Regions from separate parts of the Candidatus Clostridium eludens genome, predicted to be linked through region 1. Evidence: predicted binding sites of a transcription regulator. Region 1 holds the regulator's gene; each other region holds the start of a gene.

Region 1 (8,607 bases):
CACTTTCAACGGCAACTAAAAATTTCTTTATAGTAGTTTTTAATGAAGATTTTATTATTTTATTTCTAAGTGTTTTAGTCTTAATAACTTTTATTCTTTTCTTTGCAGACTTTATGTTTGCCATGCTTTCACCCCCTTATTAATTATTAGATCTCAACAGCCTTGGGGAAATTCGCCAATGAGTTCACTATATTCAACAAATGCTATTATAACATTAAATTTTAACCACTTCAAGGGAAATTTTCAATAGCTTCAATTATAAATTAGTAGTTTATATAAAGGTATATTGAAAAGAAAAATAAGGAATAATAATGGTTAGATACTTAGTATTAAACTATAAGTGGGGAGTGATACATAACGTGTTTAGTGTAAGAACAGACTTGGCAGTAGAAGCTAAGGAAATTTGTGAAAAAAAAATGGGCGGTAAAGTTCCCGGAGTAGAAGTAGAAGAGAAGATAGAAGATACAATAAAAGTGACTTATGTAAAAATAGTGGAGGACATTGGGGAAAAGATTATGGGAAAACCCAAGGGATCTTATATAACTGTAGATATGCCTCAATTTACTCATTATGATGCAGAAATGAGAGATAAAGTAAGCAGGGTAATGGGAAAGGTACTATCGGATATGTTAAATATGGAAAGTAGTATGACAGCAATGGTTGTAGGGTTGGGTAACTGGAATATAACTCCAGATGCTCTAGGCCCTAAAGTAGCCTCAAAACTAATGGTAACCAGGCATTTAAGAGAATTGGTTCCAGATAAAATAGATGAAAGAATAAGACCTGTATGTGTTGTTTCTCCAGGTGTGCTGGGTATTACAGGTATTGAAACCGGTGAAATTATAAAAGGGGTTGCAGATAGGGTAAAACCTAATCTTATAGTATGTGTAGATGCTTTAGCTTCCAGAAAGATGGATAGAGTAAATTCTACAATACAGATAGGAAATACAGGAATATCTCCAGGTTCTGGAATAGGAAACAAAAGGATGGAATTAAGTGAAAAAACCTTGGGAGTTCCGGTAATAGCTATAGGAGCACCTACTGTAGTGGATGCGGCCACTATGGCAAACGATACTATTGATTTGGTTTTAGATGAAATGATAGATCAGAGCAAGCAAGGAGGAGAATTTTACAAAGTGCTGAAGTCTGTAGATAAAGATGAAAAGCAAAAAATGATAAAAGAAATACTGGAACCTTATGGAGAAAATATTATGGTGACCCCTAAGGATGTAGATCTGGTTGTAGATTCAATTTCAAAAATTATTGCCAATGGTATAAATATAGCACTGCAGCCGGCGTTAGATTTAGATGATATAAATACTTTTTTAAACTAGCTTTAGTAATAAATTCAGTATACCTCTCATATAAATTAACTGTAATATGTTTACGGGAGGGGGGGAAAAAGCTGCTTTAAAGAATTTAGGGCAGTAAAATTATTGAATTACAGAAGAATTAATTTTAAAGATAATTTTAAGTTGGAAATATGCATTTTAGTGGCAACTATAATACTAGTTATTATTTTACCTTGTATAGTAAAGGCTAATTCGTATAGCAATGATAAAAAAAGAAACATGTTTTATGTTGAAATTTTAAATTATACTCTATCTACAGTAAAGGCTACTTCTTTTTCAGAAGATGATATGGCAGAAAATAGTTTTTCTATAAGAAATACAATTTTAAAGACGGTGGGGTTAAATACCGGTAATCCTATGTCTCTTTTGGGAAGAGAAGTGGCTTTTTTAGAATTAAACAATTCAGAAAATATAAGTTTTAATCAATTCAATTTAGATGACAACGAAATCCAAAAAAGCAGTGATGTATCTAAGTCTAATTCTAATACTGAAAATGATTTGAATTTGCAGGATAAAACTGTAACTGTATATAATCCAAGTCTGAAAAAAACCTTAGATACCAGCAAGCCAGAGGTACTTATATATCATACCCATACTACGGAAAGTTATAAACCAGGTGAGGCAAATAGTTTTGATGATACTCAAAATGTATGTGCTGTAGGGGATGCAATAGTAAATGAACTTCAAAATAATTATGGTATATCTGCAATAAATGATAAAACGGTTCATGATGCAGAGGCCTATACTCAAAGCTATGCCAGATCTTCTGTAACTTTAGATAAGTACTTAAAACAATATGGGGATTTTAAACTTATAATAGATCTTCATAGAGATTCAGTGGAAGATAAAAAAGCAGTAACTACTAGAATGAATGGAGAAAATGTAGCTAAATTTATGCTGGTTATGGCCAGAAAAAATCCTCACTTTGATAAAAATATGATTATGGCAAATGAAATAATAGACACTTCTGATAAATTGTTCCCAGGACTTGCAAAAGGAATTTGTTATTATAATTATGGAACAAGATATTTTAATCAGGATAAGAGCAATAATGCCATACTTATGGAAGTAGGAGCGGATATAAATACATCCGATGAATCTAAGGCCACAGGTAAATATGTAGCCAGGATAATAGCAGAAATACTTAATAAGTAACAGGACGTAGTATTTCTATCATTTGTTAACATCAGGATTAAGTAGAACAAGACTATTGGTTTTTCATGGGGATTTAAATAAAATTTGTATAAAATCTATAAAAAAGATCATCCTTATAATGTAGACAATGTTATTATAGGGGTGATTTTTGTGAATAAAAAAGGTTTTATAGCTGTAATAATATTTTGTAGTATAATAATTTTTTCAGGCTTTACAATTGTAACTGCAAGATTACCTGAATTTATAAAAAATGATTCAAGTTTTAAAATAAGTTGTACTCTTTCACCTTTTGATTTTAGCGTGGATATGGGAGAATATTCTGTGTGCATAAATAATAAAATAGGTTACAATTTTAAAAATGGCACAAAAAAGCTTGCAAATTTAATAGGGGAAAAAGTTTACTCTGGAATTTGCGATGTAACGGATAAAACTGGGGATATATTTAAAAATATAGAAGGACAATTTACTAAATAATAGGCTTTTCACTGTATATACGTTATGATATAATTTACTGTAGCTATCCATATAGTTAGTAATATTGGAGGAAAATAGTATGCAGACCGAAAGACAAAAACATATAAGAAATTTTTCCATAGTGGCTCACATAGATCATGGTAAATCTACCCTTGCAGATAGGTTAATTGAAAAAACAGGAACTCTTACTGAAAGGGAAATGGATTCTCAGGTACTGGACAATATGGAGTTGGAAAGAGAAAGAGGTATAACCATAAAATCTCAGGCTATAAGGCTTATATATAAAAGATCTAATGGAGAAGAATATGTACTAAATCTTATAGATACACCGGGACATGTGGATTTTAATTATGAGGTTTCAAGAAGTCTGGCAGCTTGTGAAGGGGCAATCTTAGTAGTGGATGCTACACAGGGAATTCAGGCTCAGACTTTAGCAAATTGCTATTTGGCAATGGATCATGATTTGGAAATTCTTCCGGTGATAAACAAGATAGACTTGCCAAGTGCAAGACCGGAAGAAGTAAAAGAAGAAATAGAAGATGTTATAGGTATAGAGGCCTCCGAGGCACCCCTTGTTTCTGCCAAGACAGGCCTCAATATAGAACAGGTCTTAGAAGCAATAGTAGATAAAATACCCGCTCCCCAAGGAAATGAAAATGCCCCTTTAAAAGCACTTATATTTGATTCAAATTATGATAGTTACAAAGGAGTAGTTTGTCATATAAGAGTGAAAGAAGGCATTATTAAACCTGGAGAGCAAATAAAGCTTATGGCTACTGGAAAAGTATATGAGGTTATAGAAACGGGCATATTTGTTCCAAACTTTATGCCAAGACCTGAATTAAGGGCAGGTGATGTAGGATATTTTACTGCATCTATTAAAAATGTAAGGGATGCCCGGGTAGGTGATACTGTAACTGGAGCTAAAAATCAGGCCAAGGAGCCCTTAAAAGGATATAGGCCTGTAATTTCTATGGTATACAGTGGTATATATCCTGTTGATGGAGCCAAATATGGGGAATTAAAAGAGGCATTGGAAAAACTGCAGGTAAATGATGCAGCTTTAAATTTTGAGCCAGAAACATCTGTAGCATTAGGATTTGGATTCAGATGTGGATTTTTAGGATTGTTACATATGGATGTTATACAAGAAAGAGTGGAGAGGGAATTTAATTTAGATATAATAACCACAGCTCCTTCTGTTATATACAAAATAGAAAAAACAGATGGCACAGTAATAGAACTTACAAATCCTCCAATATGCCTCCGGTTTCAGAAATAAAATATATGGAGGAACCTATAGTAAAAGCATCTATAATAACCCCTTCTGAATATGTAGGAGCAGTTATGGAACTTGCCCAAAACCGCAGGGGAATTTTTAAAGATATGCAGTATATTGAAACTACCAGAGTGTCATTAAATTATGAAATCCCGCTAAATGAAATAATATATAATTTTTTTGATGTTTTAAAGTCTAAAACTAGAGGATATGCATCATTGGATTATGAACTAAAAGGATATAACTCTGCTAAGTTAGTAAGGCTGGATATACTTTTAAATGGTGATATGGTAGATGCACTGTCTATGATTGTTCCAGAAGAAAGAGCTTATGAGAGAGGCAGAGGTATAGCTGAAAAGTTGAAAGGAATAATTCCAAGGCAGCTTTTTGAAATACCTATACAGGCTGCTGTTGGGGGAAAAATTATAGCCAGAGAAACAGTTAAAGCCATGAGAAAGGATGTCCTTGCAAAATGTTACGGAGGAGATATAACAAGAAAGAAAAAACTCCTTGAAAAACAAAAAGAGGGAAAAAAGAGAATGAGACAGGTAGGATCAGTGGAAATTCCACAGGAGGCGTTTATGGCTATACTTAAAACTGAAGATTGATTAATATATTTGTTTAAAAATAAAGGAGATAATATTTTTAAAGGTAATTTATATGGATTTATGATACATAATCCGGAGGATATTTTATGTATGGTAACAAAAAAGTAAATAATAACAAACCTCTATCTTTGTATATACATATACCATTTTGTAAGAAAAAGTGTTTTTATTGTGACTTTCCTTCTTATAGTGGAAAAGAAAAACTTATGGTTGATTATTCAGAAATACTGGCTAAAGACATAGAAGCTGTAGGAAATAGGAAAGTAAATACCATATTTATAGGTGGGGGAACTCCCACCTATTTATCGTTGAAAGCATGGTATAATATATATAATTCTATAGAAAATTTAAATAAAACCGAGAATTTGGAATTTACAGTAGAAGGAAATCCAGGTACATTTACAGAAGAAAAGCTTAGATTTTTCAAAAACATGGGGGTCAATAGATTAAGTATAGGTCTTCAGGCATGGCAAAACAGTATGCTTGAAAATTTAGGAAGAATTCATACTTTAGATGATTTCTTAGAAGGATATGAAATGGCAAGAAATTTAGGATTTTCCAATATAAATATAGATCTTATGTTTGGGCTTCCTGAACAAACTTTAGAACATTGGAAAAATTGTTTGAAAAATATAGTTCAAATTTCACCTGAACACATATCCTGTTATAGTCTTAGTATAGAAAAAGGTACACCTTTTTATAATCTATATAAAGAAAATAAATTAAATCTGCCTTCTGAAAAAGAAGAGAGACAAATGTATGATTTTACATTAGAATTTCTTTCAGAAAAAGGATATGAACAATATGAAATATCTAACTTTTGCAAGAAGGACAGGAGATGCAGACATAATTTAGCATACTGGAATTTAAATGAATATATAGGATGTGGTGCGGCAGCACATTCCTATGTATGTGGATATAGGTATAGAAACACAGAAAGTATAGAACAATATATCCAAGAAGGTATTAAAGGAGAGGTTTTAAAATTAGATAAACATAAAAATTCTGTTTGTGATGATATGGAAGAGTTTATGTTTATGGGACTTAGAAAGACAAATGGAATTTCTATAATTGATTTCAATAACAGATTTAATAGAAATATTTATTCTGTATATGGAGATGTGATAAACAAGTATGTACATAACAAAATACTAATACTAGAGGATAGTAGGCTATATTTAAATAAGAGAGGCATAGAGGTATCTAACAGTGTAATGTGTGAATTTATATTAACATGATACCAATTATGTTAGATATTCTAAGAAAACATGAGAAACAATTATGAAATTAATTTTAAACTTGGTAAACTCAACTATTTGCTTAAATAATATAATTTATATGATGTTGACAAAAAAAATTATGAGTGATATTTTTTAATCATGGTAATTAGCACTCAGTAGTAACGAGTGCTAATAAAGAGGTGATATTATGGAAATAGACGAGAGAAAAATAAGAATACTTCAGGCAATAGTAAATGATTATATAAATACAGCAGAACCTGTGGGATCCAGAACCATAGCTAAAAAGTACAATTTAGGTGTAAGTTCAGCTACTATAAGAAATGAAATGTCAGATTTAGAAGAAATGGGATATTTAGAGCAACTTCATAGTTCTTCAGGGAGAATACCTTCAAATAAAGGATATAGGTTATATGTGGATGAATTAATGCCAATACCAAATTTAAGTCCAGAAGAACTTTATATAATAAAAAGTCAGATAATAGATGCCGCATTGTTTGAAGTTGACAAAATAATAAAGCAGGCTATTAATCTTTTATCCCAGTTAACAAGACTTACTTCCATAGTAAAAGCACCATCCATAAGAAAAGGGTATATAAAACATGTACAACTAATAAATATTGAATCGAATAAAAGTATATTGTTAGTAATTATAATAGACAGTGGAATTATAAAAAACAATTTGATAAAGGTAGGTAAGGCTATTTCAGATGAGGTGCTTGCTAAATTAAGCAATATATTAAATGCTAGATTAAAAAATCTAAGTGCCGAGCAGATAAATCTAAAAGTTATAAATGAACTAAGAATAGATTTAAATGGCTATGAGGATATATTTAATCATATAATTTCTGCTTTATATGATAGTCTAAACAGTGTTGACAATTCACAAATATATATGCAGGGAGCTACCAATATATTTAACTATCCAGAATACAAGGATATAGAAAAAGCAAGAGGATTTTTGTCTATGTTGGATAACAAAGATAAGGTAAGTGGGTTATTAAATAGTGAGTCAAGTATTTCAGTAAAAATAGGAGAAGAAAATTATATAGAGGGTGCAGAGAATTGCAGTGTAGTATCTGCAGTTTATAGTTTGAATAAAAGACCTATAGGAGAAATTGGTGTAATAGGACCTACAAGAATACCTTATTCAAAAGTTATATCAATATTAGAAAATGTAGTGAGGGAAATGAATTATATATTAAGTCATACTTATTCAGAAGAAAAATAGAAAAATTAAAGGTAAGTGGGCTTTTGTTTTCCAATATGGTTTTAGACTGCCTAACATAAGTTTGTGTAAGTGGTGATAAAATATTAGATTGGAGGAAATGTCTAAATGTTAAAGGAAGAGGATATGAATACAGTAAATTTTAAAGAAAAACCTGAAGGTGGTGCAGGGCAGGGAGAAGAGAATGGCTGCTGTGATGGTAGTGATAATTTAAATAATGATGAGAATATTCAGCAGGAAGAAGTAGTGGATGAAGAAAAAATAGATGGGGAAGAAATAGATGAAAGTAAAATTGTAGAACTGGATTTAGAAGCAGAATTAAAAAGTGAAAATCTTAAGTTAAAGGCTGAAAATGAAAAAATACACAATGAATTTAAGACTTTACAGGAACGACTTTCAAGAACAGCAGCTGAATATGATAATTTCAGAAAAAGAACAGCTAAAGAAAAAGAAGCCATTTATTCTGAAGTCTGTAAAGATATATTAAAGGAAATGTTGCCTGTACTAGATAATCTAGAGAGGGCAATGCAGGTAGAAGGAGATATGGAAGACTTGAAAAAAGGTGTAGAAATGACAATTAGGCAGTTTAATACCGGACTTGAGAAATTAAATGTTGAGGAAATTTCAACAGAAGGACAATTTGATCCTAATATTCACAATGCAGTTATGCATGTAGAAGATGACAAATACGATAAAAATTCTATAGTAGAAGTGTTTCAAAAAGGATATAAAAGGGAAGATAAAATAATAAGGTATAGTATGGTTAAAGTAGCAAATTAAGTTTTTAACATATCAAGTTAAATTTGTGTAAACAAGATGTATACAAGATAAATCTCAACTGAGTTAAATTTAGGAGGTAAGTTAACATGTCAAAAGTAATAGGTATTGATTTAGGAACAACAAATTCTTGTGTTGCGGTTATGGAAGGTGGAGACCCGGTAGTAATAGCAAATTCAGAAGGTGCAAGGACAACTCCTTCTGTAGTGTCTTTTCAGGCTAATGGAGATAGATTGGTAGGTCAGGTTGCAAAAAGACAGTCAATAACAAATCCTGATAAGACAATAATTTCAATAAAGAGGGAAATGGGAACAAATCATAAAGTTGATATAGATGGAAAACAATATACACCACAAGAGATATCAGCAATGGTACTTCAAAAAATAAAAGCAGATGCGGAAGCTTATTTAGGAGAGACTGTTACACAGGCAGTTATCACTGTACCGGCATATTTTAATGATAGTCAGAGACAGGCTACTAAAGATGCGGGAAAAAT
Region 2 (8,607 bases), on a different contig from region 1:
GCATAAGAATGTTTAATAAAGATGTAATACAATTGTTTAATATAGTTCCAGTAGGTACTGTGGTAAAAATTATTTAGCCACCTGCAATTTTCTGTAAATTTTCATATTGATAGCTAAAATTTGGTATAAAAAAACATCCCCAAAATTACTAACCCAGGATGTTTTTTAATTTTATCAAGCGGTTCTTAATAATAAAATATAACACTTGAATTTATATATATCTTACTTACTTTTTACTTAATTCTTTTCTATTGAAATATTAATTTCAAAAGGAAATCCCCCCACAAGCATTTCAATACATAATACCTTTTCACTACTAGCAGTGGCCGTAAACTCACCATACATTAAAGTAGGAGTTGATATATCTATATTAATACCTTCTTCAAAAAAACGAGTACAGGCCCCTGCAGTTACCATATTCGTCATCTCTGAAATTGCACTTTGAGCCATCTCATTTAATTCTTCAACCGGCATTCCCATCATCATTTTAGAAGCAATATTTTTTGCACTTTCTACAGTAGTTCCATATATAATATTGCCTTTTAAATCTCCTACAATTCCAATTATAATTAAAACCCCAATACTATTTATAGTTTTGGCCTTAACACTAAGTTTACCTTTTTTTAAATCACTTATACCTAGTTGAGGCATTACATCTACAAATGCATCAAGAAATGGATTTATATGCTTGACATCCATTCTCCTGACCTCCTTTGAAAACCTATATTTATATAAATATCCCCAAAGTTTGTTTTAGCTATGGAAGACGTAGTGGTATCCAATTCCGCCTTGGATATATTTATAGAGTTTCCATAAAATATAGTGGGAGGCGCTACACGTAATCCCATTAATTTATTAGTTCTGTTTATTACAGAAGATGCATTTCCTGCTATCATATTAGATATCTCACCCATAATATTTAGCATTTCCTGCGAATCTTTAGGTTTTCTTTTTAGCATAAATGTACAAAAGCTTTCTGCAGTATCATAAGACATATCAAGTAACATCCTGCCAGAATACTTACCTATGATTCCCATAACAATAGATATTCCCTTGGATACATGTTCTACATTTGATTTATCTTCCTTATTAAATTCAGGAATTGATTTTACTAACTTATTAAATACATCCATAAAAGCTTCTTTATATACCTTGTAATATATACCTTCTAATTCTTTAAAAAGTTCTTCATCTGCCATTATTCTATTTATCAAAAGAGAAAGTTCTTCAGGATCTACTGGTTTTTGAACATATCCCGAAGCATGATTCTTTCTTGCTTTCTTTATTATTTCATCGTCCATCATAGAACTTACTATTATGACATTTATATTTGAATCTATGGAATGAATTGCCCTGGTACATTCAATGCCGTCTGTTCCAGGCATAGTCATATCCATAGTTACAATGTCTGGCTTTAATTTACTTACAACTTCAACAGTTTCCTCTAATGAAGCCGCTTCTCCTACAACATCGAATCCATTTTCAGTAAGTATATCTCTAAGCAGCGCAATTGAAAATGGAGAATCATCAACAATAACTATCCTAATATTTTTCATTTTTCCACCAACCTTCATAATTGTAAATAGCATTTAAATCAATTTTCATCATTCTGTAATACTTTTATTATATTTAAAAATGTTTTATTAACAGGGGTATGTACCCCATATTTCTCTCCCAGTTCACAAACAGTCCCTGCAAACATATCAACTTCAGTTTTCCTTCCATAGGTAATATCTTGAAACATTGAAGTTTTACTGTGAGGATTCATGGTATCTAACACCTTATACCATTTATTAATATCACTTTCATCTAAATTAATGCCAACTTTTTTAGATAGCTCCACTACTTCCCACATAGCAGATTCCATAAGGTCCCTTGCTTCTTTTACAGTTTGAAATATACCATATGTACCCCTAATCACTGCTGAAGCCTGATTTATACCTACATTGACCATAAATTTCCACCATAAAGAACGTAACATGTTTTCAGGAATCTCATAAGAAATTTCTGCTCTATCAAAAAGTTCCTGCACAGCTTGTACCTTTTCGCTATAAATTATATTCTTCTTTTCCCCAAAAATTATACTGCCATAACTAGAAAAATAAATATTATTTTTCTTACGATTGGCGTCAATAGCAATACATAGTGAATACAACATCTTATCCATACCGTACTCTTTTCCTATAATTTCTTCACTAGTAATCCCATTCATAAGAGAAAGAATAATTGTATTTTTCCCTACGTGATTTTTTATATCCATAAGAGCTTGATTTAACTGATTTGCTTTTACTGAAACAATAATTAAATCTGCGGGCTCACACTTTTCCTGCGGAGATACATATGTAAAATCATACCTCTTTCCATTAATTACAAATCCATCTTTTTTATATCTCTCTGCCCTTTGTCCCCCTGCTATAACTTTTATTCCTGATGGATTCATATCATATAACTTACTATTATATGCGCATCCAATAGCCCCTAATCCTATAGCAGATATGTTTTTTATGCTCTTCATAAAAATATCCCCTCTTTTCTTATATTAGGTATAGGTACATTTAAAGAAATAACTATTAACATAGATACTTATTTAAAAATAAATATCATGACTTTATAGTATACTGTTTCTTATAAAAAAACAAGAATATTTACATGTTATTCTTAGTGGATAAATGTCTTGTAATTAAAGAAATTGTTGTGATATGATTATAATATTGGCGTAAGAGCACAATAATACCAATAAAATTTAAATTATTTAGGTAGGTGATAAGAATTAAATGAAAAAACAAGAATTAAAATCCAACATTCTTCTTTTGATAACAGCAACAATATGGGGTATGGCATTTGTAGCCCAAAAGGTTGGTGCAAAATATATAGGACCCTTTGCTTTTAATGGAGTTAGGTTTGCACTGGGAGGTATTTCTTTAATTCCCCTGCTCCTATACTTTAATAAGGCACCAAATCAAAATATAAATAATTATAATAAGTCCTATAATTTCATAACTCCAGGAATCATAACTGGATGTGTGCTTTTTTTTGGAGTTTCTTTTCAACAAATAGGATTGAATTATACTTCTGCAGGAAAAGCAGCATTTATAACAGGTTTATACATAGTATTTGTACCTATTATAAGTATTTTCCTCAAACGAAATACGCCCGTAATTACCTGGATTAGCGTAACTATAACTGCCATCGGTTTATATTTTTTAAGCGTTAATGAAAATTTTTCTATAAGCCAGGGTGATTTATTAGAGATTATAGGTGCATTTTTTTGGGCAATACATATACTACTTATTGATCGCTTTATAAAAAAAGTGGATGGATTAAAGTTATCTTTTGTACAAATTTTAACCTGTTCCATACTTAGTATGACAGTGTCGCTTATTTTTGAAAAAACAAATATACACAATCTGTATGGAGCTATTATCCCCATACTTTATGGTGGAATATTTTCCGTAGGTATAGCATATACCTTGCAAATACTGGGCCAAAGACACGCCAAACCTTCCCATGCTGCAATTATACTTAGCATGGAATCTGTTTTTGCTACCATAGGTGGTATGATAATTTTAAGCGAAACCTTACAATTAAGAGAATATTTGGGCTGTTTTTTAATGATGTCAGGGATGCTTCTATCTCAACTTTCTAATTTCGGCAGTGCTAAAAGCTGATTTGTACATTTTTATAATTTTCCAAGAGCTTTTTCCTTATTAATGTTATTTCCAACGGAATCAACTTTTGGCATAGGTAAAGTTAAAGTTAAAAACACTGCAGCAATGGGTAATATAGTCAGGCAGGATATGGCTGCATGAATTCCATAATTATCTGATATCCATCCAAGCAGTGGCGAAATCACTCCCCCCATGGTAACAGCCAGTCCTAAAGTAACTCCTGATGCTAATCCCATATGATTTGGCAAATACTTTTGTCCCAATACTACCATAGGACTATATGGTGCATAGAGTGCAAGACCTATTGGTATTAATAACACAGTTGATATAAAAACACTACTAACATTTATAAATATAAATAGCAAAGGTATAAGAGCTAGGAAACCTGCCATTATTACCTTTTTATTTCCCAATTTATCTGCTAAACGCCCTGCAATAAGGGTTCCCACTGCTCCTATAAGTATCAGTGTTGATAATGCTATACTTCCTCCTCGTTTAGATTGGTTTAATACATGTATCCAGTAAAGGGGCAAAAATGTATTAAGCCCAAAGAAAATCATAGCACGACAAGTAAGGGTTGCTGTTAAACGACCAAATGGCTTCCACTCATCAACCCTATCTTTCGCCTTTAGCTCTAACTTAACATTAATCTTATCCTTATTTTTTGTAAAATTTGATAATTGAAATAAAAACATTATACACATAACTACAGCAGGCAATGCCAAAATAATTGTTCCCTTTAGTCCAAACAATAACAAAATTTCCGTAGTTATTATAGGACTTATTGCAAATCCTATATTTCCACCTGCGGCAAACCTACTAATACCTGTAGCCTTATTTTCTCCAGCAAAATTATTTGCTAGTTTCACTCCCTCTGGATGAAAAGAAGCTATGCCAATACCACTTAATGCTATAAAAACAGCCATGATCCAATAATTATTTATAATTCCTGATATGCCAAAGCCCACTCCCGCCATTATTAAACCAAAAGGCAGTGTCCATGGTACAGAAATTTTATCTGAACAAATTCCAAACAAAGGTTGTACTATAGACGAACTAATATTTGCTGCAAAAATCAAAAAGGCAGCAGCTGTATAACTAAAATGTTTATCTGAAACAAGAAAAGGAAGTATTGCAGGTAATGCCCCTTGATAGAAATCTGCAGCAAAATGTCCTGCAGTCAAAAAATTAACATAGAATCGATTCATTCTTAACTCTCTCCTTTGCTTACAAGTCACAAATCTATCCCTAAAGATATTAAAATACTTTTGATTAGACACTTGAAAATTTATGCAATTTATTTAAATATTAATAACATCTATAGTAGCACAAAGAAATAAGAAATACAATAATGTCCCTAGCTACCAATATAACTTAAAAAAGATGATTCCTATACAGCATAGAAACCACCTTTTCTCCTAACTTCCTTTTTCAATTTTATTTAATCAGACAACATACGTCATTTGCAAACTGCACAGGATCATCTACAGAAAGCCCTTCAATTAACAATGCTTGGTTATATAAGACATTTGAAAGGAGTTTTAGTTTATCCTTATCCTCTACAAATGCCTGTTTAATAGCATTAAACATTTCATGACTTGTATTTATTTCTAAAATTTTATCAGCTTTAATATTTTGACTTTCCGGCATCATATTAAGCACTTTTTCCATTTCAATAGACAACTCTCCATCACTTGCAAGGCAAACAGGATGTGTTTTTAATCTTTTGGATGCTCTGACTTCCTTCACTTTATCTTTTAAAGTTTCCTTCATAAAATCAAATAATTCTTTATTTTCCTCTGTTTCTTTTTCACTTGCCTTTTCATCAGATTCAAAACCTAAATCCTTGCTAGAAACAGATTTAAATTCTTTTTCATTGTAATTCACAAGCATTTTAATAGCAAATTCATCTACATCATCAGTAAAATACAATATTTCAAAGCCCTTATCTTTAACCAGTTCAGTTTGCGGCAATTTATCAATTTTCTCTGCACTGTCACCTGTTGCATAATATATGAACTTTTGGTCATTTTTCATACGGGAAATATATTCATCAATACTTACAAGCTTTTTCTCTGTGGAAGAGTAAAACATAAGTAAATCCTTAAGTACATCTTTATTCATTCCAAAATCAGAATAAACACCATATTTAAGCTGTTTACCAAAGTTTTTATAAAACTCGTTGTACTTTTCCCTATCATTTTTAAGCATTAATAAAAGTTCACTTTTAATCTTATCCTTTATTTTTTTAGCAATAAATTTCAGTTGTCTATCATGCTGTAGAAGCTCTCTTGAAATATTAAGAGAAAGATCTGCAGAATCAACCAGTCCCTGCACAAAACTAAAATAATCTGGTAATAAATCTGCACACTTTTCCATTATCAATACACCATTTGAATAAAGTTCCAGCCCCTTTTGAAATTCCTTTGTATAAAAATCATAAGGAGTTCTTGCTGGAATGAAGAGTAATGTGTTATAACTTGTTACCCCTTCTACACTGGCATGAATTGTTTTAATAGGTTTTTCATAGCCAAAATGCTTATCCATGTAAAATTGTTCATAATCCTCAGCCTTTAATTCATTCTTATTTTTTCTCCAAATTGGTACCATGCTGTTTAAGGTTTCATCTTCAAAATAATCTTCATATTCCTTGTCACTGCCTTCTTTTAATTTACTTTTCTTTACCAGCATCTTAATAGGATATTTTATAAAGTCTGAATATTTCTTAATCAAAGATTTTATTTTATACTCATCTAAAAGTTCATCATATTTTTCATCTTCAGTATCTTCTTTAATTTTTAATATTACTTCAGTTCCTACCTCTTCTTTCTGGCAGCCTTCAATAGCATATCCTTCTACCCCTTTTGATTCCCATTTATATGCCTTATCTGAATTAATACCACGGCTTTTTACCGTAACCAAATCAGACACCATGAAAGCAGAATAAAAGCCAACTCCAAATTGACCTATAATATCTACTCCTTCTTTTAATTCATTCTCATTCTTAAATGCAAAAGAACCACTCTTTGCAATAGTACCCAGGTTATTTTCCAGCTCTTCTTCTGTCATGCCTATACCTGTATCAACAATTGTAAGTGTCCTTTTTTCCTTATCCACAGTAATTCTAATATAGAAATCATCCTTGTTAAAACTGACATCTTCATCAACAAGTGAACGATAATAGCTTTTATCAATTGCATCACTTGCATTGGATATGAGCTCTCTTAAAAATATTTCTTTATTTGTATAAATAGAGTTAATAACCAAATCAAGTAATCTCTTTGACTCTGCTTTAAATTGTTTTGCAGTCATTTTATCATTTCCTTTCTTTATATATCTAGTATATAGGTGTTAAAACCTTTATTAAAACATAGACTCTACCTGTAGATCACATGAAATCTATGTAATTGATACTATATTTGACTATATACTATATTACTACATAGATATCCATATATAATTCTTATATAACCTTATATAAAAAGGACTTTAACGTATTTAAGTTTTTCTTCTTTGTTAGCACTCTTAATACTTGAGTGCTAACTTTATTTTAGCAATTATTTTTTCTTTGTCAATATATTTTTACATTAAATCTTCATCTATGTCAATTTTAACTATTATTTTTTCTATGTTTTCTATTCTATTTTTTTGTAAACCTAATAAAAACTCAACATAATAATTCTGCCATTCTGACTCCATGTTATTTTTACATTTAAGTAGCCTTTCAGATGATAATTCAAAGGAATTACATCTTAAATCATCATAGAATACTGTTTTACCAAGCACTGCAAGTGACATATCATCCAAAACCTTAAATACTTCTATATATTCATCACCAAACAAACACTGAGAATCCAGAAGGTCTATATAATCTTCAAGTGAATGTAAATTTGAACATATAATATTGAGTTTATCCTTAATATGTGGGCATTTCATTACAGCATCTACAATATAGGCAAACCTGTAATCATTCATTTTTTTACCTTCATTAAACACTATTTTGTGTTTTTCAAATTTTTTATTTCCCATAATAATCATATTTAAAATGTTACCACTTTCATACGCCGCTAGAAACCTTATTGTAAATGATTCTCTACATTTACCTATATAATCTACAAGTTTTTTATTTTTAATATTAAATTTCTCTATTACATCCTTAAAGGCTTTATTTATAATACATATAAGTTCATCATCACTTTTTTGAAAAAGAATTCTTGTAATGTTTTCAACATGACATACTGAAATTTCAAGAGTTTTTTCATTACTTTTAGATAAAGCTATGAAAACAGACTGTTGAAGGAGTACTTCAAACACATTAATTGGAGATTTTATAATATTTATTCTATATTTTTTGCCATAATTTCTAAGTATCTTTCTAATAGATGACTGTGTAAAAAGATTACAAAATTCAGTCTCAATTTTTAATTTTTCAAGATATTGTTTTATATAAAAAATCCCCTTCATGTTCATATCATCAAAAATAAGAGGATAATCCATACTACATGGTATATCTTGCGCATCAAATATTATATCATAATTGTTAAAAAAATCACAAAGACCAACATCTACTGTATCGTTATAAACCTCAAGAGGAATGTTAAGCTTATTTTCTTTTATATATTCATAACATATCCTGCAATCCTCAACACAACTTTCAAGAATTTTAAGACCTTCTTTGTATATTGTACTAACACCTTTTTCAGACATTAAGGAAGAAAAGTTTTGGCGATTTTTATAATTTTTTATAAATGTATTTATGGAATAGTATATTGAACTTAAAATATTAACTGCACTGTCTTCTTTTATAGAACTACTTTGGCCTCTTGTATATTTTATCATTAATTCTTTAAAAATAGAGAAAATTTCTATATTTATATTTTCAGATAAGGTCTTCAAAATTCATTATCCTCCTCATCATTTATGTTGGTAAGATATTTAT
Region 3 (8,607 bases), on a different contig from region 1:
CTCTGTAATATCTCCTAAAACTCTTATGGCAAGCCCCGGTCCTGGAAAAGGTTGTCTCCATACTAATTTATGTGGTATACCAAGTTCTTCACCTACTGCCCTGACCTCATCTTTGAACAGCTCTCTAAGAGGTTCTATAAGCTTAAAATCCATATCTTCTGGTAATCCACCTACATTATGATGACTTTTTATAGTAGCAGAAGTTCCAAATCCGCTTTCTACTACATCTGGGTATATAGTTCCCTGAACTAAAAAAGCTATTTCTCCTAACTTTTTAGCTTCTTCTTCAAATACTCTTATAAATTCTTCTCCTATTATTTTTCTCTTTCTTTCTGGATCTGATACACCTTTTAACTTTTGTAAAAATCTTTCTTCCGCATTTATTCTTATAAAATTCATGTTAAATTGCTTCTTAAATACATTTTCTACCTGATCTCCTTCATTTTTTCTCAGAAGACCATGATCTACAAATATACAGGTAAGCTGTTTTCCTATGGCTTTATGTACAATCATTGCTGCTACTGAAGAATCTACCCCGCCAGACATGGCACATATGACTTTTTTATCTCCAACTTCTTCCTTTATTGATTTTATTTTTTCATCTACAAAAGAAGACATAGACCAATCTCCCTTTAAATTGCATATATTGAACAAAAAGTTAGAAAGCATCTTTTTTCCGAAAGGTGTATGTTGTACTTCTGGATGAAATTGAACTCCATATATCTTCTTCTCAATATTTTCCACAGCAGCTACAGGAGCTTCTCCAGATTTAGCTATTATCTTAAATTCATCTGGAGGCTGTGACACAAAGTCCGTATGGCTCATCCAGCAGCTTTCATTTTTATCTATACCAGAGAATAAATCACTACTATTATTAAGAACAATATCCGTTTTACCATATTCTCTTATTTGTGCAGTTTCAACTTTTCCACCTAAACTACTACATATAAGTTGATGTCCATAACATATACCTAAAATTGGTACCCCCATTTTGAATATATCAGCACTTATTTTAGGAGAACTTTTATCATATACACTATTAGGACCTCCTGTAAATATTATTCCCTTAGGATTTTTCTCTTTTATTTTATCTATAGAACAGGTATAAGGAACTATTTCACAGTATACATTATTCTCTCTAACTCTTCTTGCTATAAGCTGATTATATTGTCCTCCAAAATCAACTACTATAACTAACTCTCTTTCCATTAGTGTCCTCCCAATGTAAAATTTGCTAACTGCTTTTATTTAGATTCATCTTTATATTTTGTGAAAAATAACTATAGTTTATTCTTATATTACATAACTATTAATACTTATGATTAGTTATGTACCTGCTGCACATAACTTAAATACATTCTTATTATTCAAAAAATTACCATATTGTAGAATTGACAGACAATTCTTTATATTATTATAATACTTAATTAGCCTACATGTACAATTATATGCTTTACTATGCTACTGTGCAATACTATAATTAGGTGCTTCTCTTGTCATAGATATATCATGAGGATGACTTTCCCTAAGACCTGCAGAAGATTGAATTACAAAAGTGGCCCTTTCATATAAATCCTTTAAAGTAGGTGCCCCTAATAACCCCATACCTGAACGTATTCCTCCTAAAAGCTGAAATATGGTATCAGCCACAGGACCTTTATAAGGTACTCTTCCTTCAACGCCTTCTGGAACTAATTTTTTATTTCCTTCCTGAAAATATCTATCTTTGCTTCCACAGGCCATAGCACTTAAAGAACCCATTCCTCTATACACCTTATAGCTTCTTCCTTTATATATCTCAGTTTCACCTGGTGCTTCCTCGCAGCCCGCAAACATTGAACCCATCATAACTACCTTTGCTCCTGCTGCCAGTGCCTTTACTATATCCCCTGAATACTTTATTCCTCCATCTGCAATAATTGGAATACCATACTTACTAGCTTCCTCTACACAATCCATTACTGCTGTAAGTTGTGGTACCCCTACTCCTGCTATTACCCTTGTAGTACATATAGAGCCTGGTCCTATTCCTACTTTTATTGAATCTGCCCCAGCTTTAATTAAATCTCTAGTACCTTCTGCAGTTGCAACATTTCCTGCAATAATTTCTATATCAGGATATTTTTCCTTTATAGCACTTACTGCATCCAAAACTCCTTGTGAATGTCCATGTGACGTATCTACAGCTATTACATCCACTCCCACTTTAATTAAGGCACTCACCCTGTCCATCATGTCTTTAGTTACCCCCACAGCAGCACCACACAGAAGTCTACCTTTTATATCTTTTGCTCCATTTGGGAATTTTTTTACTTTTTCTATATCTTTTATAGTTATAAGTCCTCTCAAATTATTTTTCTCATCTACCAATGGCAATTTTTCTATCTTATGAGCCTTTAATATTTCTTTAGCTTGCTCAATAGTAGTATTTTCTGCAGCTGTTATAAGGTTTTTATAGGTCATAACCTCTGAAATTCTCCTATCATAATTCGTTTCAAAGATTATATCTCTATTAGTAATTATACCTACTAATTTAGAATTTACGGTAATAGGGATTCCGGATATTCTATATTTACTCATAAGTGCCAATGCTTCATTTATACTATTATCTGGTGAAAGATAAAATGGATCTGTTATTACTCCATTTTCTTGTCTTTTTACCTTGTCTACTTCCATAGCCTGTTGTTCTATAGACATATTCTTATGTATAATTCCAATGCCGCCTTCTCTTGCCATAGCAATAGCCATCTTTGAATCCGTAACTGTATCCATACTAGCACTAACAAGAGGTATGTTCAATTTTATATTTTTAGTTAAATTAGTATTTAATAAAACCTCTCCTGGCAAAACTTCAGATTTATTTGGTACTAAAAGTACATCATCAAAAGTATACGCCTCTTTTAGAATCTTTGCCAATTTAAACCACTCCCATTCTTAAATTATAGTATTTTAATAAAATATACGCTAATAAAAAAAACATATTAAATTCATTTAAAGAAAATTAATATGACTTTACCATAATAATTCCACTCATAGTGAGCAATTTACGGTTTTCTGTAGATATTTCCCCAGCACACTGGGGTATATATGAATTGAATAAAAAAATCTATTTACTTTTTTATGAATTTTAATACATTTCTATCTATCCTATTAACTATTTACACTATTTTATTCAATTTTTTAGTTTTTGTCAACGTGAATTTATAATATTCTTAAACTAAAAATCAACCTAGTATCTAAATAGATACTAGGTTGATTTGAAATCATGCAATTAATACATTCCTTCCATTCCGCCCATTCCTGGTGCTCCTGGTAAAGCTGGATTATTTTTTTCTGGAATATCTACAACTGCTGCTTCAGTAGTTAAGAAAGTAGCTGCTACAGACGCTGCATTTTGAAGTGCTGATCTTGTAACTTTAGTAGGATCTACAATTCCATTGTCTATCATACTTACATATTTATCTGTTAGTACATCATATCCTATGCCAGCTTCACTACTTTTAACTTTTTCAATTATTACTGAACCCTCTACGCCTGCATTAGCCGCTATTTGTCTAACCGGTTCCTCTAGTGCCTTTGTTATTATATCTATACCAACTTTTATATCTGGTGTATCTGAAGTTAGCTTTGAAACCTCTGGAATTGCATTTACATATGCTGTTCCACCACCTGGTCCCATACCTTCTTCCACACCAGCTTTTGTTGCTGCTAGGGCATCTTCTATTCTCATCTTTTTCTCTTTTAGTTCAGTTTCTGTTGCTGCTCCAACTTTTATTACAGCTACTCCACCGGAAAGTTTTGCAAGTCTTTCTTGTAGTTTTTCTTTATCAAACTCAGAAGTAGTTTCTTCTATCTGTACCTTAATCTGAGATATTCTATCTTCTATAGATTTCTTATCTCCTCTTCCGTTTACTATAGTAGTATTTTCTTTATCAATCTTTACTGACTCTGCTCTTCCGAGATCCTCTAAGGAAACTTCCTTTAAATCTCTTCCCAGCTCCTCTGATATTACCTTACCATTAGTAAGTATTGCTATGTCCTGGAGCATTTCCTTTCTTCTATCACCAAAACCCGGTGCTTTTACTGCCACACAAGTAAATGTTCCTCTTAATTTATTAACAACTAAAGTCGTAAGGGCTTCTCCTTCAACATCTTCAGCTATTATAAGTAATTTTCTTCCTTGTTGTACCATTTTCTCTAACAATGGAAGTATATCTTGAATAGTAGCTATTTTTTTATCTGTGATTAAAATATAAGGATCATCTAATAAAGCTTCCATCTTTTCTGTATCAGTCACCATATATGCACTTAAATAACCCCTGTCAAATTCCATACCTTCAACTACATCTAACTCGGTTCCCATAGTTTTTGACTCTTCAACAGTTATAACTCCTTCATTACCTACTTTTTCCATAGCATCAGCTATTAACTCACCTATTTCTTCATCAGAAGCTGATATAGCTGCAATTCTTGCTATATCTTCTTTGCCCTTTACAGTTCTTGAAACTTTCTTTATTTCCTCTACAGCTTTATCTACTGCTAATTTTATACCCTGTCTTATAAGCATAGGATTTGCTCCAGCTGTAACATTTTTTAATCCTTCTCTTATTATAGCTTGAGCAAGTAATGTAGCTGTAGTTGTTCCGTCCCCGGCTACATCGTTGGTCTTTGTAGCAACTTCCTTTACAAGTTGAGCTCCCATATTTTCATATGGATCTTCCAATTCTATTTCCTTTGCTATTGTAACTCCATCGTTTGTGATGAGCGGTGAACCAAATTTCTTATCAAGCACTACATTCCTTCCCTTAGGTCCTAGGGTAACCTTCACTGTATTTGCTAATTTATCTACACCTTCTTGCATTTTTCTTCTAGCATCTTCGCTAAATAGAATACTCTTTGCCATAAAAAAACCTCCTTACAACTTCTGTTATATAAAATACTTATTTCTTTTTTAAATTACATTCTTTAACTAATTATTCAACTATAGCAAGTATGTCATCCTGTCTTAAAATAGTGTACTCCACACCATCTATTTTAACTTCATTTCCGGCATATTTAGAGAATAATACTCTGTCTCCTACTTTAACTTCCATTTTAATTTCTTTGCCATCTACTACTCCACCAGGTCCTACTGCCACAATTTCTGCTTCTTGTGGTTTCTCTTTAGCACTTCCCGGTAAAACAATACCACTTTTGGTAGTTTCCTCAGCTTCAATTTTTTTAATTACAACTCTGTCTCCAAGTGGTCTAATTTTCATCTAAACCCCTCCTTAAAAATACTTTTAATTTATTTTAAATTATTTTTCACTTTATTGTTAGCACTCATCAACCATGAGTGCTAATACAATTATTATAATAATGAATAGCCTTTATATTTTCAAATTTAAATTTCACACTTATTGAACTATTTATGGTAAAAAATACAGCATATACTTTAATTATGTCCTTATTTCACCTTATTGCTAATAATTTCATATATAATATACATTATTAGTATTTTCCTATTAAATTTATATATACAAAATTATTATAATTTACTTTGATTTAACATATTATAAATCCAAAGTATAGCCATTACATAAAGCACCTACACCACTGAACTAAAGTTGTTCATTGCTTTGTGAATTCTTATCTTTTAAGATCTTCACTAGTATTTTTTCTCCTTTGAAAATTCCTACAATAAACAAAAATATGCTTACTAAGGCTATGCTTATAATTATTATTTTATCTCCCGAATATATTTTTGAACCAAAATAGACAGAAATAATTATTCCAGGTAATCTTCCCAATGTAGAATAAAATACAAAATTTTTGAATTTTATTCTAGATATACCACATATGTAAGCTAAAATATCTTTAGGTATTCCAGGAATTAAATACAATATAAATACTATAAAATTCACACTACCCAAATCCAATATTGTTTGAAAAAACTTTAAATTCTTATAAGATATTATTTTATTTACAAGAGGCCTTCCATAAATTCTAGATACACCATAGGCAATTAAATTACCTAAAGTTATACCTAGAATAGATACAACACTTCCTCCAAATACTCCATATATATAGCCTCCTGCAATTTGAACAATCTCTCCAGGTATAAAAAAAGCAACAACCTGTAAAACTTGAATAAATACAAATACAATCACACCATATTTGCCATAAGACATTACTATATTTTTTATCTTATGAGGTTCTGTAAACAAACATATATACTTACTATAATATTCATAAGCTGAAATAATAAAAACAGTAAATACAATTAGCAACAGTCCATAAAATTTATACTCTTTTAAATTTTTCTTAATATGTTTCAACATATAACTATCCTCTTAACAATTTTATATTTTAATATTAACTATGATTAATTCACTATCCTATACTCTAAAAACTGCTATATATATTTTAACCTAATATGGAATAGTTATTTGAAATATTTACTTTATTTTATTAAACTTTTATATTATTTTCCCTTGCATGATAAAATAAATACTGTTGGGCAAAGCCTGATAACTTGCCGAATTTTTTTATTCCAAAATCTCTTATGCCCTTTAAAGATACATCCGGTGCCAGATAAAAGTAATTCATAGCCCTTTTAACCCACACATCTACAGGAAAAGCAGAATATTTTTGCATAGAAAAAAGCATAATACAATCCGCCACTTTAGGACCTATCCCCATAAATTTTTGTAGTTCTTTATGGCAAATTTCATCTTGCTGCATCTTAATCCAACTAATATCATACAATCTATCATAACTTTCTTTACCCTCTGTGCCATTATCATAAATTTTTGATACAGTGTCCTTAATATACTTACCTCTAAAACCTGTTCCACAGGATTCAAGCTCTTCCAATGTAGCTTCTTTTAATTTGTCTAATTTAGGAAAGCCATAGTAAACTTTACCTTTAAACTCCAAAGCTTCTCCCCATTTTTTGCTTATATTTTCTATAGTCCTTTTTATCATAGGAATTCTATTATTAGCTGATATTATAAAGGAAACAACCAATTCAAAAGGATCCTGTTTTAAAAGCCTAATTCCACAGCCAAATTCCACAGCTTCTTTTAAAATGGGATCTTTGCTTAGTATAGTCTTTATTTCGCTATAGTCACGGTTTAAATCAAAATACTCACACCATATTTCTTTAAAATCTTTTTCGGATGTATTATATATCAATATATCATTGTCCTTTTTTTCTACTTCAATAATTTTTCCAAAAGCTACACCTATATAGCTTCCGCCTTTTTGCCTATTCCATCTAAAACATTGACCGCAATCAAATATATGAGACAATTCAAAATTTCGTACATCCTTTATTATGATTCCCTGCTCAAAATCTTCTATATAATTAAAGTCCATACAACTACTCCTTATAAATTTTTAATATCATTATACACTATAGTTCATTAATTATCTCCTAAATATTAAAAAGCTGTATTAGGTTACCCTAATACAGCTTTTCAGTAATTATTTCTTGCTTAAATATTCATCTATAGCCTTTGCAGCTTTTTTACCTGCACCCATAGCAAGTATAACAGTAGCAGCTCCAGTTACGGAATCTCCTCCTGCATATACTCCTTCTCTTGTAGTCAATCCAGTTTCTTCTTCTGCTATTAAACACTTACGTTTGTTCATTTCAAGTCCTTTTGTTGTAGATGCTATTAATGGATTTGGTGATGTTCCAAGTGACATTATTACTGTATCTACCTCTAACTCAAATTCTGAACCCTTTATTGGAACCGGTCTTCTTCTGCCTGATGCATCTGGTTCTCCAAGTTCCATCTTTATACAACGCATACCTTTAACCCAACCCTTGTCATCACCTAATATTTCTATAGGGTTAGTTAAAAGATGGAATTGTACTCCTTCTTCTTTAGCATGATGAACTTCTTCTGCCCTTGCTGGAACTTCTTCTGCTGATCTTCTGTATACTATATATGATTCTGATCCCAATCTTAATGCAGTTCTAGCTGCGTCCATAGCAACGTTTCCTCCACCTATTACTGCAACTTTCTTACCAACTTTTATTGGTGTAGCATAATCATTTTTAAATGCCTTCATAAGATTACTTCTAGTTAAGAACTCATTAGCTGACAATACACCATTTAAATTTTCTCCTGGTATGTTCATAAACATTGGAAGTCCTGCACCAGAACCTATGAATACAGCATCAAAGCTTTCATTTTCTACAAGCTCATCTATCGTAATAGTTCTTCCTATTATTACATTTGTCTCTATTTTAACACCTAATTTTTTTACATTTTCAACTTCATGTTTTACTACACTATCCTTTGGAAGTCTGAATTCTGGAATTCCATAAACCAAAACTCCGCCTGCTTCATGAAGTGCTTCAAATATAGTAACGTCATATCCAAGTTTTGCTAAATCTCCTGCACAAGTAAGTCCTGAAGGACCACTTCCTATAACTGCTACCTTTTTACCATTTGATGGTTTTTTATCTGAAAGATCTACATTATTTTCTCTGGACCAGTCAGCTACGAATCTTTCAAGTTTTCCTATAGCAACAGCTTCTCCTTTTATTCCAAGCACACATTTTGATTCACATTGACTTTCCTGTGGACATACTCTTCCACAGACTGCAGGAAG

What was found. The regulator HrcA, encoded in region 1, represses chaperone genes, less so after heat shock. The targets are predictions, from matches to a motif close to TGTTAGCACTCNNNNNNNNNGAGTGCTAACA.
Region 2: the regulator HrcA is predicted to act here: its motif matches at 7,183-7,213, upstream of htpG (molecular chaperone HtpG).
Region 3: the regulator HrcA is predicted to act here: its motif matches at 5,314-5,344, upstream of groES (co-chaperone GroES).

What each region holds. Positions count from the first base shown of each region.
Region 1 covers NZ_JBJHZX010000012.1:42,124-50,730, forward strand. The annotation lists gene rpsT (30S ribosomal protein S20) at 1-124, opposite strand, end outside; gene gpr (GPR endopeptidase) at 360-1,334, shown strand; gene ACJDU8_RS09535 (stage II sporulation protein P) at 1,437-2,507, shown strand; gene ACJDU8_RS09540 (hypothetical protein) at 2,658-2,981, shown strand; partial or broken gene lepA (translation elongation factor 4) at 3,061-4,868, shown strand; gene hemW (radical SAM family heme chaperone HemW) at 4,955-6,106, shown strand; gene hrcA (heat-inducible transcriptional repressor HrcA) at 6,297-7,337, shown strand; gene grpE (nucleotide exchange factor GrpE) at 7,461-8,114, shown strand; gene dnaK (molecular chaperone DnaK) at 8,201-8,607, shown strand, end outside.
Region 2 covers NZ_JBJHZX010000022.1:49,719-58,325, forward strand. The annotation lists gene ACJDU8_RS14875 (L,D-transpeptidase) at 1-77, shown strand, start outside; gene ACJDU8_RS14880 (chemotaxis protein CheX) at 238-699, opposite strand; gene ACJDU8_RS14885 (response regulator) at 681-1,556, opposite strand; gene ACJDU8_RS14890 (ketopantoate reductase family protein) at 1,595-2,515, opposite strand; gene ACJDU8_RS14895 (DMT family transporter) at 2,775-3,668, shown strand; gene ACJDU8_RS14900 (MFS transporter) at 3,680-4,876, opposite strand; gene htpG (molecular chaperone HtpG) at 5,106-6,980, opposite strand; gene ACJDU8_RS14910 (DUF6179 domain-containing protein) at 7,251-8,564, opposite strand; gene ACJDU8_RS14915 (DUF6323 family protein) at 8,561-8,607, opposite strand, start outside.
Region 3 covers NZ_JBJHZX010000001.1:136,124-144,730, forward strand. The annotation lists gene guaA (glutamine-hydrolyzing GMP synthase) at 1-1,209, opposite strand, end outside; gene guaB (IMP dehydrogenase) at 1,462-2,916, opposite strand; purine riboswitch at 3,014-3,111, opposite strand; gene groL (chaperonin GroEL) at 3,272-4,903, opposite strand; gene groES (co-chaperone GroES) at 4,974-5,258, opposite strand; gene ACJDU8_RS00605 (TVP38/TMEM64 family protein) at 5,601-6,320, opposite strand; gene ACJDU8_RS00610 (DNA-3-methyladenine glycosylase family protein) at 6,451-7,359, opposite strand; gene gltA (NADPH-dependent glutamate synthase) at 7,468-8,607, opposite strand, start outside.